3 regions of the Pseudomonas sp. SDO524_S393 genome follow, and region 2 is predicted to be linked to each of the others. Evidence: riboswitches for the same ligand, from Rfam matches in the RefSeq annotation. Region 2 holds a riboswitch; each other region holds the start of a gene.
The links. A riboswitch is a leader RNA that binds a small molecule or an ion and turns the genes downstream of it on or off. The one in region 2 is predicted to bind cobalamin.

Region 1 (5,303 bases), on a different contig from region 2:
AGCTGGCTTGTCGGGTCGCCGCACCGCTGCGATAGCGGCCTATCAGCATACAAATGTTTTACCTGGCATGCCGTTATCGCGGGCAAGCCCGGCTCCCACAGGGGGTTGCGTGGATCTCAGGGCTTGATCAGGGGCGGTAGAGGTGGGCATGGCCTGCGCGGTACAGCGAAGACTCGCTGAAGCTGTCACTGGCCAGCACCCGGCCCACCACAATCAGTGCCGTACGCCGAAAGCCCTTGGCGGCAACCTTCTCGGCAATATCCGCCAGTGTACCGACCACCCAATCCTGATCCGGCCATGTCGCCCGGTGCACCACGGCAATCGGGCAATCTGCGCCGTAATGCGGCAGCAACTCGGCGACGATTTTGTCCAGATGGTTGACCCCCAAGTGGATCGCCATGGTCGTGCCATGCTGTGCCAGGCTGTCGAACGCCTCACCGGCGGGCATGCTGGTTTTATCGGCATAACGGGTCAGGATCACGCTCTGGGCGATGTCCGGCAGGGTCAGTTCCGATTCCAGCAGCGCCGCACAGGCGGATACAGCCGTCACGCCAGGGATGATCTGGAACGGAATGCCAAGCTCGCGCAAATGACGGATCTGCTCGCCGATGGCGCCGTACAGGCTCGGGTCACCGGAATGCACTCGCGCTACGTCCTGGCCTTTTTCATGGGCTGCCTTGATCAGGTCGATGATCTGTTCCAGATGCAATTCGGCGCTGTTGACGACGGTTTCCGCCCGATGACCTTCCAGCACTGCTGCGGGCACCAGGGATCCGGCATAGAGGATCACCGGGCAGTTACGGATCAGCCGCTGGCCTTTGACAGTGATCAAATCCGGGTCGCCGGGGCCTGCGCCGATGAAGTAGACGGTCATGGAAAATCCTGTTGAAAAACGGGCGAGCATGAAAATTGCTCATGATCGGGGTGCGCAATTATCGGGATTTTAGCCGGCGCACGCCAATGCAAAGGTGGCCTGGGCGTTTTTTTTGCGGGTGATCAGCAGGCGGGCAGAAGTCCCCGAAAGGTGTTCGGCCAGGGCCAAGGCGGCGCTTTCGGCGATGCCGTAACAGCCGGTATGGGCGAATGCGACCTCGGATGTGTGACTCAGGCGGTCGGCAAAAACCGCCAGTTGTTCCGCGTTGAAACAGTGCAGCGGCAGTTTCAACGCCTTGGCCAAGGCCAGTATTCCCGGCTCGTCCTTTTTCAAATCGATGCTGGCCAGTGCGGTGATGCTGTTGCGATCAACGCCCCCCTCCGCGAGGGCGTTGTCAAACAGCTCCAGCAGGGCATGAACATCACAGCCCCGCTGGCACCCCAGGCCAACCGCCAGAATCATGCGGCGTATTGATCGTCACGGTTGCGACGGAACAGCCACGCGCTGATCAGGCCCAAGGCCAGCCAGAAGGCGACGTTGGTCAACTGCGAGGCGATCTTGAACTGCGCTTCCAGGGCTTCCGGGGCCAGCATCGAGTGGACTTCCGGTTGCGGGGCTCCGATCACATGCGGCACTGCGAGGATCGCCACGCCCAGTACTTTCAGCAGCCAGTTGCGGCCAAACACGATCAGCGCGATACCGGCGGCGGTGGAGGCGGCGGTGCCGATCCACCAGACCTGACGCTGCGCCAGATCGGCCGCAGCAGTGCCCGGCAGTTCAGGCGGCAGGCCCATGGTGGGCGCCAGCACGAAGGTGGCGTAACCGGCCAGGCCCCACAGCAAGCCTTGTGCGGCGCGGGTCGGTGCGCGCAGGGTGTAGAGGCCGGCAAGCATCAGCGCAAAACCGACGGCGACCACCAGGTTGCCACCGGTGGTGGAGAGCACGCGCTGCCAACCATCTTCCGGCTCCCAGGCCTCGGCATCATGGCTGTGGGCGGCGGCGCCTTCGGCATGCTCATGGGCCACTTCGGTGGCGGCGGGGGCGTTTTCGTAGGTTTCCGCCTGCAGAATCAGTGGGGCGACCCAGAAGCTTTGCAAAAGGGTCAGCAGCAGGGCGGCCAGCAGGCCGGTGAAGCCTGCGGTTTGGGCAATACGCTTGATCATGTCGGCAGGTCTCAGTGGCACGGGAACGCGGCGCTGTGGCGAGTATCGTGAGCAGCGTTGTGTACCGCTTCGATATGGGAGAAACCGGCGAAATACACCAGGCACGCGCCGAGGATCGACGCACCGATGGCGGCGGTCAGGCGTTGGCCGAGAGTGGTGGTGTTGCCTGTGGCGTGCGAAGTGCTGCTGATGATCGACATGGCGCGTCCCTTCAGGGTTTCAGGGTGATACGAGCGCATGAAAACCCCGCGAGCCAGGCACGCAGGGTTCTGAACAGCGCCCGCCCACCGCGGGTTTGTTATCTGATTTTTTCGGGCCGGTCTCCGGGCTTGCGAGGGGCTGTTCGCCTTTGAAAGTGTCGCCTTCCCATGCGTATGCACAGTGGATCTGACGCTTCGCTCGCTTACCGTTGCGGGGGCAGCACCGGACTTGCCATAGGGGTATGGCGTACCGGTTTCCCGTTTCACCCTTTGCAGGGCACCCGAAACAAGACGTGTAGGAGAGCATGGGAGGGTGATGTGCGTCAAACATCTTGGACGGCTGTAATGTTCAAGGTGTTTGACGGATAGAGTTGACCTCAAGGATTACGAGCGATCAATGTTGCTTTTTTGCGGATCAGACCAGCTTTAAAAGCGAGTCTGACCTAACTTGACTCTGCGCTTAGTGGAGGCGTGGCGGATCAAGTAGTCAAGGTTGGCATGATCAAACCTCTCGTCTTGTAATCCTCTTCCGCCAGGTGTCCAGCCCACTCCGATATCCAGTTGGTTAAGAAGCCGGGGGCGTTTGAGGATCTCCTCGGCAATGGCTGAGGCTTCTGGAGAGAAGGTTCTCGTGGTTGGCACCTGACCGGCGGCCTCTTTTAATTCATTGAAGTTTACGTATTCATCGCCCCGCCCGGTTGCATATTCATCGAAGTGTTTCTTCACCTCTTGTAGCAACTGTCGGTCACTGTAGGACCAGACCGGGGGCTTTTGCTCTGTTGTACTTCTCTTTGCCCGAGTTTCGAGGGGGCTCGTGTATGCAGCATGCTGGACCTGAATACTGTCCCGCGGGGCATCAGCTTCTTTCTCGCCTTTGTAGCTCGGCGAGTTAGGTGGCAGGTTGAAGTGGAGCGGGGGAAGTGCCGAAAGTTTCATGTTTGATCCTTTATTGCGTTGGTATGTCTGATGCGCATTGAGTGCTTATGAGCCAGATCTGTGTGGTGCAAGCGTCGAAGTTGTTCCTGGCTGGCTATCAGCAATTGATGCGAGTTGTAAGTTTCATTCGACTGCCGCGGTATGGCGCGAACCTCATGTGTTGGCATTGACCCGCTCTGTGGCACTGCGTAGCCTTGCACCCTTGAGGTTCTCCAGCCCAGGCCGGAGCTAAGAAGGGAACGCGGTCCAAGCCGCGGCTGCCCCCGCAACTGTGAAGGGTTCAACTGACTGCCACGCCACTGCCAAAACGGCGGGAAGGCGCAGCCAGCGCCGGTCGCAAGACCCGCACGCCCCAAGCCAGGAGACCTGCCTCGCAACCGATTTTCTACTTCAACCGGGCGGGGTGATCCGGTGACGAAATCCGCTGCTGCGCGCCGTCGCAGGGCCTATCGTCCCGTATGCCCGCCCCAAAGGGCATCCGATGAAAACACTGGCCAAACTCCCCGTCACCATCGTTACCGGCTTCCTCGGCTCGGGCAAAACCACCTTGCTGCGCCATATGCTCGACAATGCCCAGGGCCGTCGCATCGCCGTGATCGTCAACGAGTTCGGCGAGCTGGGCATCGACGGTGAAATCCTCAAGCAGTGCTCCATCGGTTGCACCGAAGAAGAGGCCGTTGGCCGGGTGTTCGAACTGGCCAACGGTTGCCTGTGCTGCACCGTGCAGGAAGAGTTTTTCCCGGTGATGCGCGAGCTGGTAGCCCGTCGTGGCGACCTTGACCACATCCTCATCGAAACCTCGGGCCTGGCCCTGCCAAAACCTTTGGTACAAGCCTTCCAGTGGCCGGAAATCCGCAGCGCCTGCACCGTCGACGCGGTGATCACCGTGGTCGACAGCCCGGCCGTGGCCGCGGGCACCTTCGCCGCTTTCCCGGACCAAGTCGATGCTCAGCGCAAACTGGACCCGAACCTGGACCACGAATCGCCGCTGCACGAGCTGTTTGCCGACCAACTGGCCAGCGCCGACCTGGTGATCCTCAACAAGACCGACCTGATCAACCCGGAAGACCTGGCCCGGGTACGCCTGGAAGTCGCCGAAGAACTGCCGCCAGCGGTGAAGATCGTCGAAGCCAGCAGCGGTCGTCTGCCGCTGGACGTACTGATCGGCCTGGGCGCCGGCTCCGAAGAGCACATCGATGGTCGTCACAGCCATCACGATCATCACCACGAAGGTGAAGACGACCATGACCACGATCACGACGCGTTCGACTCCATTTCCATCGACCTGCCGCAAGCCGACGAAGCGTTGCTGCTCGACGCCCTGACCCAATTGGTGGTGCAACACGGCATCCTGCGCATCAAGGGCTTCGCGGCCATCCCGAACAAGCCGATGCGCCTGTTGATCCAGGGGGTGGGCACGCGTTTCGACAAGCATTTCGACCGTGCCTGGGGCGCCGATGAAGCCCGCACGACGCGCCTGGTACTGATCGGTCAGGAACTGGATCCGGCGGGCCTCGAAGCGCAACTGCGCGCTGCCCTCAGCGTCTGACCCATGCACCTGCTCAGGACCCAGCCCGGTGGTTTCGTCTCGGACGACAATATTGCCGACCTTGGACAAACCCCCGCCGAACTGGTGATCCTGTGCAGTGGCGACTCCAGCCTGGCGCTGCTGGCCGAAGCGGCCCAGCAGTTGCCCGACGATTACCCCAGCCTGCGTCTGGCCAACCCGATGCAGGTGCAGAACCATGCCTCGGTCGACCTGTATGTCGACGAAGTGCTGCGCCACGCCAAAGTCATCCTGATTTCGCTGCATGGCGGCATCGGTTATTGGCGCTACGGCATTGAGCGCCTGGTGGAGTTGGCTGAACGCGGGGTGCAGCTGATTCTGGTCCCGGGAGACGATCGCCCGGACCCGGAACTCAGCAGCCTGAGCACCGTAGGTGAGCAAGCACGCGACCGTCTGTGGCACTTCCTGCGCCAGGGCGGCTTGGGTAATGCGCTGGATTTCTATCGCTGCCTGGCCAGCGGTTACCTGGGCCGCGACTATGCCTGGTCCGAGCCGCAAACCCTGCCACGCACAGCGATTTACCATCCACATCACGCCCATCCGCGCCTGAACGACTGGCAGGC
Region 2 (5,303 bases):
GTTCGAGTCGATAGTCTGGGCGACAGCTACTGGAGCAAGACCTTCATCGAAGCCAAGCGCGCACTCGCCATGGCCCCGACCACGGTCACCGCCAGCAAGTAAACTTAAAGTGATACTTGAAGTTTGACGTGTAAGCGCTAGAATCCCTGGATATTGTTGTAATCCGTTCGCGCGAGCTTTGCTTGCGCGTTCTGGTTTTCAGCGTTCGGCAGCGAAAGCCGCATCCAGACCAGGATTGTTCTGCCCATGTCGACCTCGGCCCGCCTGATCCTCATTCTCTGCGCCGCGCTGCTAAGCGCCTGCGCACACCGTCCACCGCCGCCCGCTCCTGTAGCGGTCAAACCCAAGCCGGTGTTCAACTATTCCACGCAAAATTTCTCGCCGGCTGCCGAAGACGTGCTCTTCCGTGCGTTGGGTCTGGTCGGCACGCCTTACCGTTGGGGCGGCAATACGCCGGACTCCGGTTTTGATTGCAGTGGCCTGATCGGCTTTGTCTACCGCGATGCCGCTGGTATTTCCCTGCCGCGCACCACCCGCGAGCTGATCGTGATGCGTGCCCAGGATGTGAGTGAAGAGAATCTGCAAACCGGTGACCTGCTGTTCTTTGCCACCGGTGGTGGTTCCCAGGTCAGTCATGCGGGGATCTATGTCGGAGAGGGCCGCTTTGTGCATGCGCCGCAAACCGGCGGTACGGTGAAGCTGGACACCCTGGACAAGGCCTACTGGCAGAATGCGTACCTGAGCGCCAAGCGCGTGCTGCCGGGGAATCTGGCGCGCAATCCTTAGGGCCCTTTAAAGCTCTGAAGGTGGGGGCGGGCTTGTGTGGGAGCTGGCTTGCTTGCGATGGCATCACCGCGATGCGACCGACACACCGCAGCGCCTGCATCGCGGGCAAGCCCGGCTCCCACATTGGTTTGGTGGTGTTCGTCAAACCGGTTATTTGGCCGACGATACCCGCCACACCTTATTCCCCACATCGTCCGCCACCAGCAAGCCCCCCTGCTGATCAATCACCACGCCCACTGGCCGGCCCATGGCTTTCTCATCACTGTTGAGGAACCCGGTCAGCACATCCACGGGCTGGCCTTTCGGCTGCCCGCCTTCGAACGGCACGAAGATCACCTTGTAGCCGCTGTGCGGCTTGCGGTTCCACGAACCGTGCTGGCCAATGAAGGCCCCGTTGCTGAACTGCGCCGGGAGCTTGCTGCCCTCGGCAAAGGTCAGTCCCAGGGACGCCGTGTGGGGGCCTACCGCATAGTCCGGCGCAATCGCCTTGGCGACCAATTCCGGGTTCTGCGGCGTGACGCGCACATCCACATGCTGCCCGTAGTAGCTGAACGGCCAGCCATAGAATCCGCCATCCTTGACCGAGGTGATGTAGTCCGGCACCAGGTCGCTGCCAATCTCATCGCGCTCGTTCACCGCGGTCCATAGCTTGCCGCTTTGCGGTTCCCAGGCCATGCCGTTGGGGTTGCGCAGGCCGGAGGCGAAGATGCGGTGCTGGCCGCTGGCACGGTCCACTTCCCAGATCGCCGCCCGACCTTGTTCGGCCTCCAGACCGTTTTCGCCGACATTACTGTTGGAGCCCACACTCACATACAGCTTGCTGCCGTCTTTGCTCGCCACCACGTTTTTGGTCCAGTGGTGATTAAGGGTGCCGCCGGGCAGGTCGACGACCTTGGTGCCGGCCTCCTTGATCGAGGTTTCCCCCGGTTGATAAGGGAAACGCAGCAACTGGTCCGAGTCGGCCACGTACAGGTCGTTGCCCACCAGGGTCATGCCGAACGGAGAATTGAGGTTTGCCAGGAACACCGTGCGGGTTTCGGCGATGCCGTCGTGGTCGGCATCGCGCAGCAGTGTGATGCGATTCGGGCTTGGCACTCCGGCGCCGGCACTGCCCATGACCTTCTCCATCACCCAGCCGCGAATACCGGTGGCGTCATCCGGCTTGGGCGGCGCATTGGTTTCCGCCACCAGCACATCGCCATTGGGCAGTACGTACAGCCAGCGCGGATGATCCAGGCCCTCGGCAAACGCGCCGACCTGAGTACCGGCGGCGGCTACCGGCTTCGCGCCGGCGGGCCAGCCCACGGCGGGAGCGATGTTGACGGTGGGGATCAATGTCTTGTTCGGCTCCGGTAACGTGGGCGAAGGCCCCGTGCCATCGGAAACCTGCAAGGTAGAGCTTTCGCCACAGGCAGCGAGGCTGCCGGCGAGCATGATCAGTAGCGCGAGTCTTGTTTTATGCATGGTGTTCTCCTGGATGCCTGTAGGAGTAGAGGTGCACGGCGGTCCGATGGTTCAAGCGCAGGGCCGGCTTTAATTGACGCTCCACCCCCAACCCACTAACCTTCGCGGCTTGTTTCAGGTGCTCTGTGGCCCATGTGTCGACAGAGTGAAACAGGGAAGCCGGTGAGCGAGCGCATGTGACCACCATGCTGCCGCGAATCCGGCGCTGCCCCCGCAACGGTAAATGAGTCAAGACGGTGCCTTTAGCCACTGTATCGCGTGCGATATGGGAAGGCGCGCCGTCGGCCTGCCTGCTCCGGCAAGCGCCACTCATGAGCCCGGAGACCGGCCTGAAGCATTCAACAGCATCACGGTGGGCGATGCTTGGCTGTCTGCTGTTCCTTTTTCCTGCCCGCCGTTTTTGTCCAGCCCCAACGGAGAGCTGCCATGACTGATTCCCCCGACCGCGACGAGCGCCACCTGGCGCGCATGCTGCGTAAAAAAGCCGTGATCGACGAGCGCATCGCCAATTCCCCGAACGAGTGCGGTTTGCTGCTGGTGTTGACCGGCAATGGCAAAGGCAAGAGCAGTTCGGCATTCGGCATGCTGGCCCGCGCCATGGGCCACGGCATGCAGTGCGGTGTGGTGCAGTTCATCAAGGGGCGTAACAGCACGGGCGAAGAGCTGTTCTTCCGGCGCTTTCCGGAGCAGGTGCGTTTCCATGTGATGGGCGAAGGCTTTACCTGGGAGACCCAGGACCGCCAGCGCGACATCGCCGCCGCCGAAGCCGCCTGGGCGGTGTCCCGCGAGCTGCTGCAAGATCCTTCCATTGGCCTGGTGGTGCTGGACGAGCTGAACATCGCCCTCAAGCACGGTTATCTCGATCTCGATCAGGTGCTCAGCGACCTGCAAGCCCGCCCGCCCATGCAGCACGTGGTGGTGACGGGTCGTGGTGCCAAGCCCGAATTGATCGAGATGGGCGACACCGTCACAGAAATGGGCATGCTCAAGCACGCGTTCCAGGCCGGTATCAAGGCACAGAAGGGCGTCGAACTTTGAATCAAACCCGTCATTGCCCGGCCGTCCTGATCGCCGCACCGGCGTCCGGCCAGGGCAAAACCACCGTCACCGCCGCGCTGGCCCGTTTGCACCGCAACCTGGGGCGCAAGGTGCGTGTGTTCAAATGCGGCCCGGACTTCCTCGACCCGATGATCCACGAGCGCGCCAGCGGTGCGCCGGTGTATCAATTGGACATGTGGATGGTGGGCGAGCAGGAAAGTCGTCGCCTGTTGTGGGAAGCGGCCGGGGAGGCCGACCTGATCCTGATCGAAGGCGTGATGGGCCTGTTCGACGGCACGCCATCCAGCGCCGACCTTGCGCGGCACTTCGGCGTGCCGGTGCTCGGCGTGATCGACGGCACGGCCATGGCCCAGACCTTCGGCGCATTGGCCCTGGGCCTGGCGCGCTACCAGCCGGACTTGCCGTTCGCCGGTGTGTTGGCCAACCGCGTCGGTACCCTGCGCCATGCGCAGTTGCTCGAAGGCAGCCTCACCGAAGGCCTGCGTTGGTATGGCGCGCTGTCCCGCGAGACCGGTATCGAATTGCCCAGTCGCCACTTGGGCCTGGTGCAAGCCAGCGAATTGAATGACCTGGACCTGCGCCTGGACGCCGCCGCCGAGGCGCTGGGCAGCAGTTGCGAAGTCGCGTTGCCGCCGCCGGTGGCCTTTGCCGCGCCGTCTGTGACCGAGATCGAGCCTTTGCTGGACGGTGTGCGTATCGCCGTGGCGCGCGACGAAGCCTTTGCTTTCACTTACGGCGCCAGCCTCGACCTGTTGCGGGCGATGGGCGCCGAGTTGCGCTTTTTCTCGCCGATCCATGATCGCCAATTGCCTGATGCCGACAGCCTCTATCTGCCGGGCGGTTACCCGGAGCTGCATCACCAGGCGCTGTCGGAAAATACGCCGATGCTCGACGCCATCCGCGCCCATCATGCCGCCGGCAAACCCTTGCTCGCCGAATGTGGCGGCATGCTCTACCTGCTGGACTCGCTGACCGATGTCGACGGCAATCATGTCGAACTGGTCGGCCTGTTGCAGGGTGATGCGGTGATGCAGAAGAAACTCGCGGCCCTGGCGCTGCAAAATGTCGAATTGCCCGAAGGCACGTTGCGCGGCCACACCTATCACCATTCCCTGACCACCACCGAGTGGCAGCCCATTGCCCGCGGCCTGAGCCCCAATGGCGGGCGCGGTGCCGAAGCGGTCTATCGGCAGGGACGGATGACGGCGTCTTACGTGCACTTTTACTTTCCGTCGAATCCGGTGGCGGTTGCCGCTTTGTTTGCGCCGGATCTTGGGCACGCTTGCCCCTCGACAGCACTCACCGATCCATGTGTGGGAGCGGGCTTGCCCGCGAAGAGGCCATGACTGACAACGCCTTTCCCCAGGCCGACCGCGACGCCATCTACCGCGCCATCGCCGAACGCCGCGACATGCGCCACTTCAGCGGCGGCACCGTGGCCCCTGAATTGCTGCAGCGTTTGCTCCAGGCCGCGCACCAGGCACCCAGCGTCGGCCTGATGCAGCCCTGGCGCTTTATCCGCATCAGCGACCGCCAATTGCGTGGGCGGATCCAACAACTGGTGGAAGAAGAGCGCGTACGCACCGCCGAAGCCCTGGGCGAGCGCTCCGATGACTTCATGAAGCTCAAGGTCGAAGGCATTCACGACTGTGCCGAAGTACTGGTGGCGGCGCTGATGGACGATCGCGAACGCCATATCTTTGGCCGAAGAACCTTGCCGGAAATGGATTTGGCATCGCTGTCCTGCGCGATCCAGAACCTGTGGCTGGCCGCTCGCGCCGAAGGCCTCGGGATGGGCTGGGTGTCGTTGTTCGAGCCTCAGGCCCTGGCGGACCTGCTCGGCTTGCCCGCCGGCGCGAAACCCTTGGCGGTGTTGTGCCTGGGGCCGGTGGACGGGTTCTACCCGGCACCGATGTTGCAGCTTGAAGGCTGGACCGAGCCTCGGCCATTGAGTGACATGCTGTACGAGAATACGTGGGGAGTGAGTCAATGAG
Region 3 (5,303 bases), on a different contig from region 2:
TGGCGGCGCTGAACCAGTCGAACATTGGTGCGGTCACACAGGCAATCGTTCAGGTGCTGTAAGCCTGCTGCCGCTGCACCAGGAGGGGAAGCCGATGGCTTCCCCTTTTTCGTATCCAGCCCCTAGACTGAACGTGATCGCCCCTTTGCTGTGAGAACCCTATGAGAAACGACGACCTGGACCTGCGTGCCGACCGCGACGACCTGCATGACTACGCCCCACGCGCGCCGCAACCCAAGCGCCAGAAGAGCCTGGTGCTGCAAGTGGCGCTGGGGGTCTTTCTAGGCGGCCTGGCACTGTGGCTGGTGCAGCTGGGTGCGTCCGCACTGATGGCGAAGCTGGCCATGGGCACCCTGCAATTCGGCGGCTGATGAAGATCAAAACTGTGGGAGTGGGCTTGCTCGCTCCCACATTGGATCTAGGCAGTTACTAACCCGCGCTCCTCCAACAACTTCACAAAACTGTTCAAACTCTGCGACACCGTACCCCGCCGCCAGATCAACCAGGTATGGAGGATGCGGAAACTGTCGCTCAACGGCCACACACTGACGGCCGTGAACCCCGGCATGCTTTCCAGCATGCTGCGCGGCATCAGCGCCAGGCCGGCCCCGGCACTGACACAGGCGAGCATGCCGTGGTACGACTCCATCTCGAAGATCTTGCCCGGCACCGCGCCATCCTGGGAAAACCAGCGCTCGAAGTGGTGCCGGTACGAGCAGTTCGAACGAAAGGTATAGATGCTCTCCCCCGCCACATCCTGCCCCCGGGTGATCGGCGTGTGATGCAGCGGCGCGATCACCACCATCTCCTCCTCGAACACTGCCACCCCTTCCAGCGTGGCGTGCAGCACCGGCCCATCGACGAACGCCGCTGCCAGGCGCCCCGAGAGCACGCCTTCGATCATGGTGCCCGACGGTCCGGTGCTCAGGTCCAGCTCGACCTTGGCGTGTTTCTGGTTATACGCCGCCAGCAAACCCGGAATGCGCACTGCTGCCGTGCTTTCCAGCGAGCCGAGGGAAAACGCCCCCTGGGGCTCTTCCCCGGCGACCGTCGCACGCGCTTCCTGCACCAGGTCGAGAATGCGCCGCGCGTAGCCAAGGAAATTCCACCCCGCCGGGGACAGGCGCAAGCGGCTTTTCTCGCGGATAAACAACGCCACGCCCAGGTCTTCTTCCAGTTGCTTGATGCGCGTGGTCAGATTCGACGGCACGCGATGAATCAATTGCGCGGCGGCACTGATGCTGCCTTGCTCGGCGACGGCCTTGAAGATTTCCAGTTGCACCAGGTCCACGGCCTTCTCCCATCGTGAAGTGATCACTCCCGCGCTCTTCGCGGGAACCTTCATTCTCACTTTGAGAATGTATTGCTTAATATTATTCAGTTTCCAGAAAAGAACCAGCACCGTAGGCTGAGCCCCACTTACTCATTCAGCAGGACGGTGCCATGAACGCGACCACCCACGCTCTCTCGATCAACCCCGCCAACGGCGAAACCGTCGGCAGCTACCCCTATGAAACCGCAGCGCAACTGGACGCCGCTCTTGACCGCGCCACCAGCGCCTTCCGCACATGGCGTCGCCAGCCGGTCAGTCAGCGTGCCGAACTGTTGCTGGCCCTGGCCGCCGCGCTGCGCGAGCAAGCCGAAGAAATGGCGCAAATGATCACCCTGGAAATGGGCAAACCCATCGCCCAGGCCCGTGCCGAAATCGAAAAATGTGCCGGGCTCAGCGAATGGTACGCCGCCCACGGTCCGGCCATGCTCGCACCGGAACCAACCCTGGTGGACAACGGCAGCGCCCAGATCGAATACCGCCCGCTGGGCCCTGTCCTCGCCGTGATGCCGTGGAACTTCCCGGTCTGGCAGGTGCTGCGCGGCGCCGTGCCCACCATGCTCGCCGGCAACACCTACGTACTCAAACACGCCCCGAATGTGATGGGCAGCGCTTACCTGATCCAGCAAGCGTTCCGCAAAGCCGGCTTCGCGCAAGGTCTGTTCGAAGTGATCAATGTGGCCAACGACGGCGTGTCCAAGGCCATCGCCGACCCACGCATCGCCGCCGTGACCCTCACCGGCAGCGTGCGCGCCGGTTTCGCCATTGGTTCCCAGGCCGGTGCCGCGCTGAAAAAATGCGTGTTGGAACTGGGCGGCTCCGACCCGTTCATCGTGCTCAACGACGCCGACCTCGACGCCGCCGTCCAGGCCGCGCTGATCGGTCGCTTCCAGAACAGCGGCCAGGTCTGCGCCGCCGCCAAGCGCCTGATCATCGAAGCCGGTGTGGCCGAAGCCTTCACCGCCAAGTTCCTCGAAGCCAGCCGCGCACTGGTGATGGGTGATCCGACCTCGGCCACCACCTATATCGGCCCGATGGCCCGCTTCGACCTGCGCGACGAGTTGCATGACCAGGTCCAGGCCACTCTGGAGGAAGGCGCGACCCTGCTGCTGGGCGGCAACAAGGTGCCCGGCGCCGGCAACTACTATGAGCCGACGGTGCTGGCCAACGTCACCGACCAGATGACCTCGTTCAAGCAGGAACTGTTCGGCCCGGTGGCGTCGATCATCACCGCCCGCGACGCCGACCACGCCGTGGCCCTGGCCAACGACAGCGAATTCGGCCTGACCGCCAGCATCTTCACCACCGATGCGGCCAAAGCCCGGCATATCGCCAACCAGCTGGAAACCGGCGGGATCTTCGTCAACGCCTTCAGCGTCTCCGACCCTCGGGTGGCGTTTGGCGGCATCAAGAAAAGCGGGTTTGGCCGCGAGCTGTCGCACTTCGGCGTGCGGGAGTTCTGCAACGCCCAGACGGTGTGGCTGGATCGCAAATAACCCGGCATTGTCCCCAATGCCAGTCAGTTAAGGAACCAAAGGGCGGCCAAGTTCTTGTAGTGAGCGGGCTTGTCCCGCGCTGGGTGGCGCAGCCGCCCTAATCCAGTCGCCGCGTTCTTCCAGACAGAACTCAGTTGTCTGGTTTTGGGGCCGCTTCGCGCCCCAGCGCGGGCGGTGCGACGATTCGACAAGCCCGCTCACCACAAAAAGCTCTCTGCGCCCCAAACTCCCCATCGCCTGCCCAATCGACTACCATACCGCGCCGGTTCCCAAACGGGACTAATAGGGAATCCGAAGCGCGGCCCGCCCGCGTCAATCGGAACTGCCCCCGCAACTGTAGCTGCCGAGCCTGCTCCCGAGCGCCACTGGACCTTGTCCGGGAAGGCCGAAGCGTGGTGATGACGCACGAGTCAGGAGACCTGCCGGCCCAAGCTCGATCACTAACCGGCGGGGTGTCCGGGAAGGACATCCTTGCCCTGCCCTTCAGGCGGTCCATGGCTGTATTTCCATTACCGTACCTCCCCAGCTCACTGTACGGTTCAAACGGAGATTGCCCCCATGCTGCCACGTGTCACCGCCCTGTTCACCGGCCTCGGCTTCTGCGCCCTGGCCCAGGCCGCGCCCACCCAGTACCCGTTGACCGTGGAAAACTGCGGCGCACGCGTCACCTTCCAGCAGGCCCCCGCGCGCAGCGTGACCATCGGCCAGGCTGCCACCGAAATGCTCTACGCCCTGGGCGTGGGCGATAAAGTGGTCGGCACTTCGCTGTGGTTCAACAATGTGCTGCCGCAGTTCAAGGCACAGAACGACAGCATCGAGCGCCTGGCCAACAACGAACCGAGCTTCGAAGCCGTGATCGCCAAGCGCCCACAACTGGTGGCCGCCGAACTGGAATGGGTGGTAGGCCCGCAAGGCGTGGTCGGTACCCGCGAGCAATTCCACGAGCTGAAGATCCCCACCTACCTGCTGCCCTCCGACTGCGAAGGCAAGGACAACCTGGTGGGCGCCGATGGCACGCGCCTGGAGCCGTTCCGCATCGAGACTATCTATAAAAGCATCAGCCAGCTCGCGCAGATTTTCGACGTGCAGGATCGCGGCCAGCAACTGAACGACGAGCTCAAGGCGCGCCTGGCCAAGTCGGTGGCCACCGCGCAGAGCAAGGGCCTCAAGCAGGCCAGCGCGCTGGTATGGTTCTCCAGCTCGGAAATGGCCAGCGACCCGTACGTGGCCGGACACAAAGGCATTCCGCAATTCATGCTGCAGACCCTCGGTCTGCATAACGTGGTGCAGTCCGATGAAGAGTGGCCCGCCGTCGGCTGGGAAACCCTCGCCAAGGCCAACCCCACCTTCCTCGTGATCGCCCGCATGGACCGCCGCCGCTACCCCGCCGACGACCATGAAAAGAAACTCGCCTTCCTGCGCAGCGACCCGGTCACGCGCAACATGGACGCGGTGAAAAACAACCGCATCATCATCCTCGATGCCCTGGCGCTGCAGGCCAGCATTCGCATGTTCGACGGGCTGGAACAACTGGCCACGGCCATCGACGGCTACGACTTGCCCAAATGATGCGCACCCTACTCGCCCTGGCCCTGCTGCTGGCCGCGGTACTGGCTGGCGTGGCCATCGGCGAAACCGCCATTTCGCCCGACGTCGTGTTTCAGGTACTGGCCAATAAACTGTGGGCCGCCGGCTACGTCCTCGACCCCATCGACGAGGGCGTGGTGTGGAACTACCGCCTGACCCGTGCCCTGGTCGCCGCCGCGTGCGGTGCCGGGCTGGCGACCTGCGGGGTGATTTTGCAATCGCTGCTGCGCAATCCGTTGGCCGACCCGTACCTGCTGGGCATCAGCGCCGGCGCATCCACCGGTGCGGTGCTGGTGGCCTTGATTGGCGTGGGCGGCGGGCTGGTGTCGTTGTCGGCGGGTGCATTTGTCGGTGCCATGGCGGCGTTTGCGCTGGTGATCCTGCTGGCGCGCGCCAGCGGTTCGGCCAGCGGCACCGGCCAGATCATCCTCGCGGGCATCGCCGGCTCGCAATTGTTCAACGCGCTCACCGCGTTCCTGATCACCAAATCCGCCAGTTCCGAACAAGCCCGGGGCATTCTGTTCTGGCTGCTGGGCAACCTCAGCGGGGTACGCTGGCCCTCGGTATGGCTGGCGGTGCCGGTGGCGATTGCAGGGTTGGCGGTGTGCCTGTGGCACCGTCGCGCGCTGGACGCGTTCACCTTCGGCAGCGACTCGGCGGCATCCCTCGGCATTCCGGTGCGCCGTGTGCAGTTTGTGCTGGTGGGTTGTGCGGCGCTGGTGACGGCAGTGATGGTGTCGATTGTCGGCTCCATCGGCTTCGTCGGTCTGGTGATTCCACACGCCGCGCGCCTGTTGCTCGGCACCGGGCATTCACGCCTGCTGCCGGCCAGTGCGCTTGGCGGTGCGTTGTTTCTGATTGCAGCGGATGTGCTGTCGCGCACCTTGATC

Region 1: another riboswitch for cobalamin. It lies ahead of ACW9IB_RS23865 (CbtB domain-containing protein); the one in region 2 lies ahead of cobO (cob(I)yrinic acid a,c-diamide adenosyltransferase).
Region 3: another riboswitch for cobalamin. It lies ahead of ACW9IB_RS23600 (ABC transporter substrate-binding protein); the one in region 2 lies ahead of cobO (cob(I)yrinic acid a,c-diamide adenosyltransferase).

The regions. Positions count from the first base shown of each region.
Region 1 is NZ_JBSVVZ010000066.1:28,366-33,668, forward strand. Features, by position in the region: gene cobM (precorrin-4 C(11)-methyltransferase) at 128-874, opposite strand; gene ACW9IB_RS23855 (cobalamin biosynthesis protein) at 944-1,336, opposite strand; gene ACW9IB_RS23860 (CbtA family protein) at 1,333-2,037, opposite strand; gene ACW9IB_RS23865 (CbtB domain-containing protein) at 2,049-2,237, opposite strand; cobalamin riboswitch at 2,335-2,537, opposite strand; gene ACW9IB_RS23870 (hypothetical protein) at 2,664-3,173, opposite strand; cobalamin riboswitch at 3,362-3,561, shown strand; gene cobW (cobalamin biosynthesis protein CobW) at 3,655-4,722, shown strand; gene cobN (cobaltochelatase subunit CobN) at 4,726-5,303, shown strand, end outside.
Region 2 is NZ_JBSVVZ010000071.1:22,218-27,520, reverse strand. Features, by position in the region: gene ACW9IB_RS24700 (NlpC/P60 family protein) at 1-102, shown strand, start outside; gene ACW9IB_RS24695 (C40 family peptidase) at 247-786, shown strand; gene ACW9IB_RS24690 (PQQ-dependent sugar dehydrogenase) at 937-2,250, opposite strand; cobalamin riboswitch at 2,350-2,597, shown strand; gene cobO (cob(I)yrinic acid a,c-diamide adenosyltransferase) at 2,677-3,288, shown strand; gene ACW9IB_RS24680 (cobyrinate a,c-diamide synthase) at 3,285-4,655, shown strand; gene bluB (5,6-dimethylbenzimidazole synthase) at 4,652-5,302, shown strand; gene cbiB (adenosylcobinamide-phosphate synthase CbiB) at 5,299-5,303, shown strand, end outside.
Region 3 is NZ_JBSVVZ010000065.1:5,382-10,684, forward strand. Features, by position in the region: gene ACW9IB_RS23580 (amino acid aminotransferase) at 1-62, shown strand, start outside; gene ACW9IB_RS23585 (hypothetical protein) at 162-371, shown strand; gene ptrR (putrescine utilization regulator PtrR) at 419-1,291, opposite strand; gene ACW9IB_RS23595 (aldehyde dehydrogenase family protein) at 1,444-2,826, shown strand; cobalamin riboswitch at 3,073-3,267, shown strand; gene ACW9IB_RS23600 (ABC transporter substrate-binding protein) at 3,385-4,395, shown strand; gene ACW9IB_RS23605 (FecCD family ABC transporter permease) at 4,392-5,303, shown strand, end outside.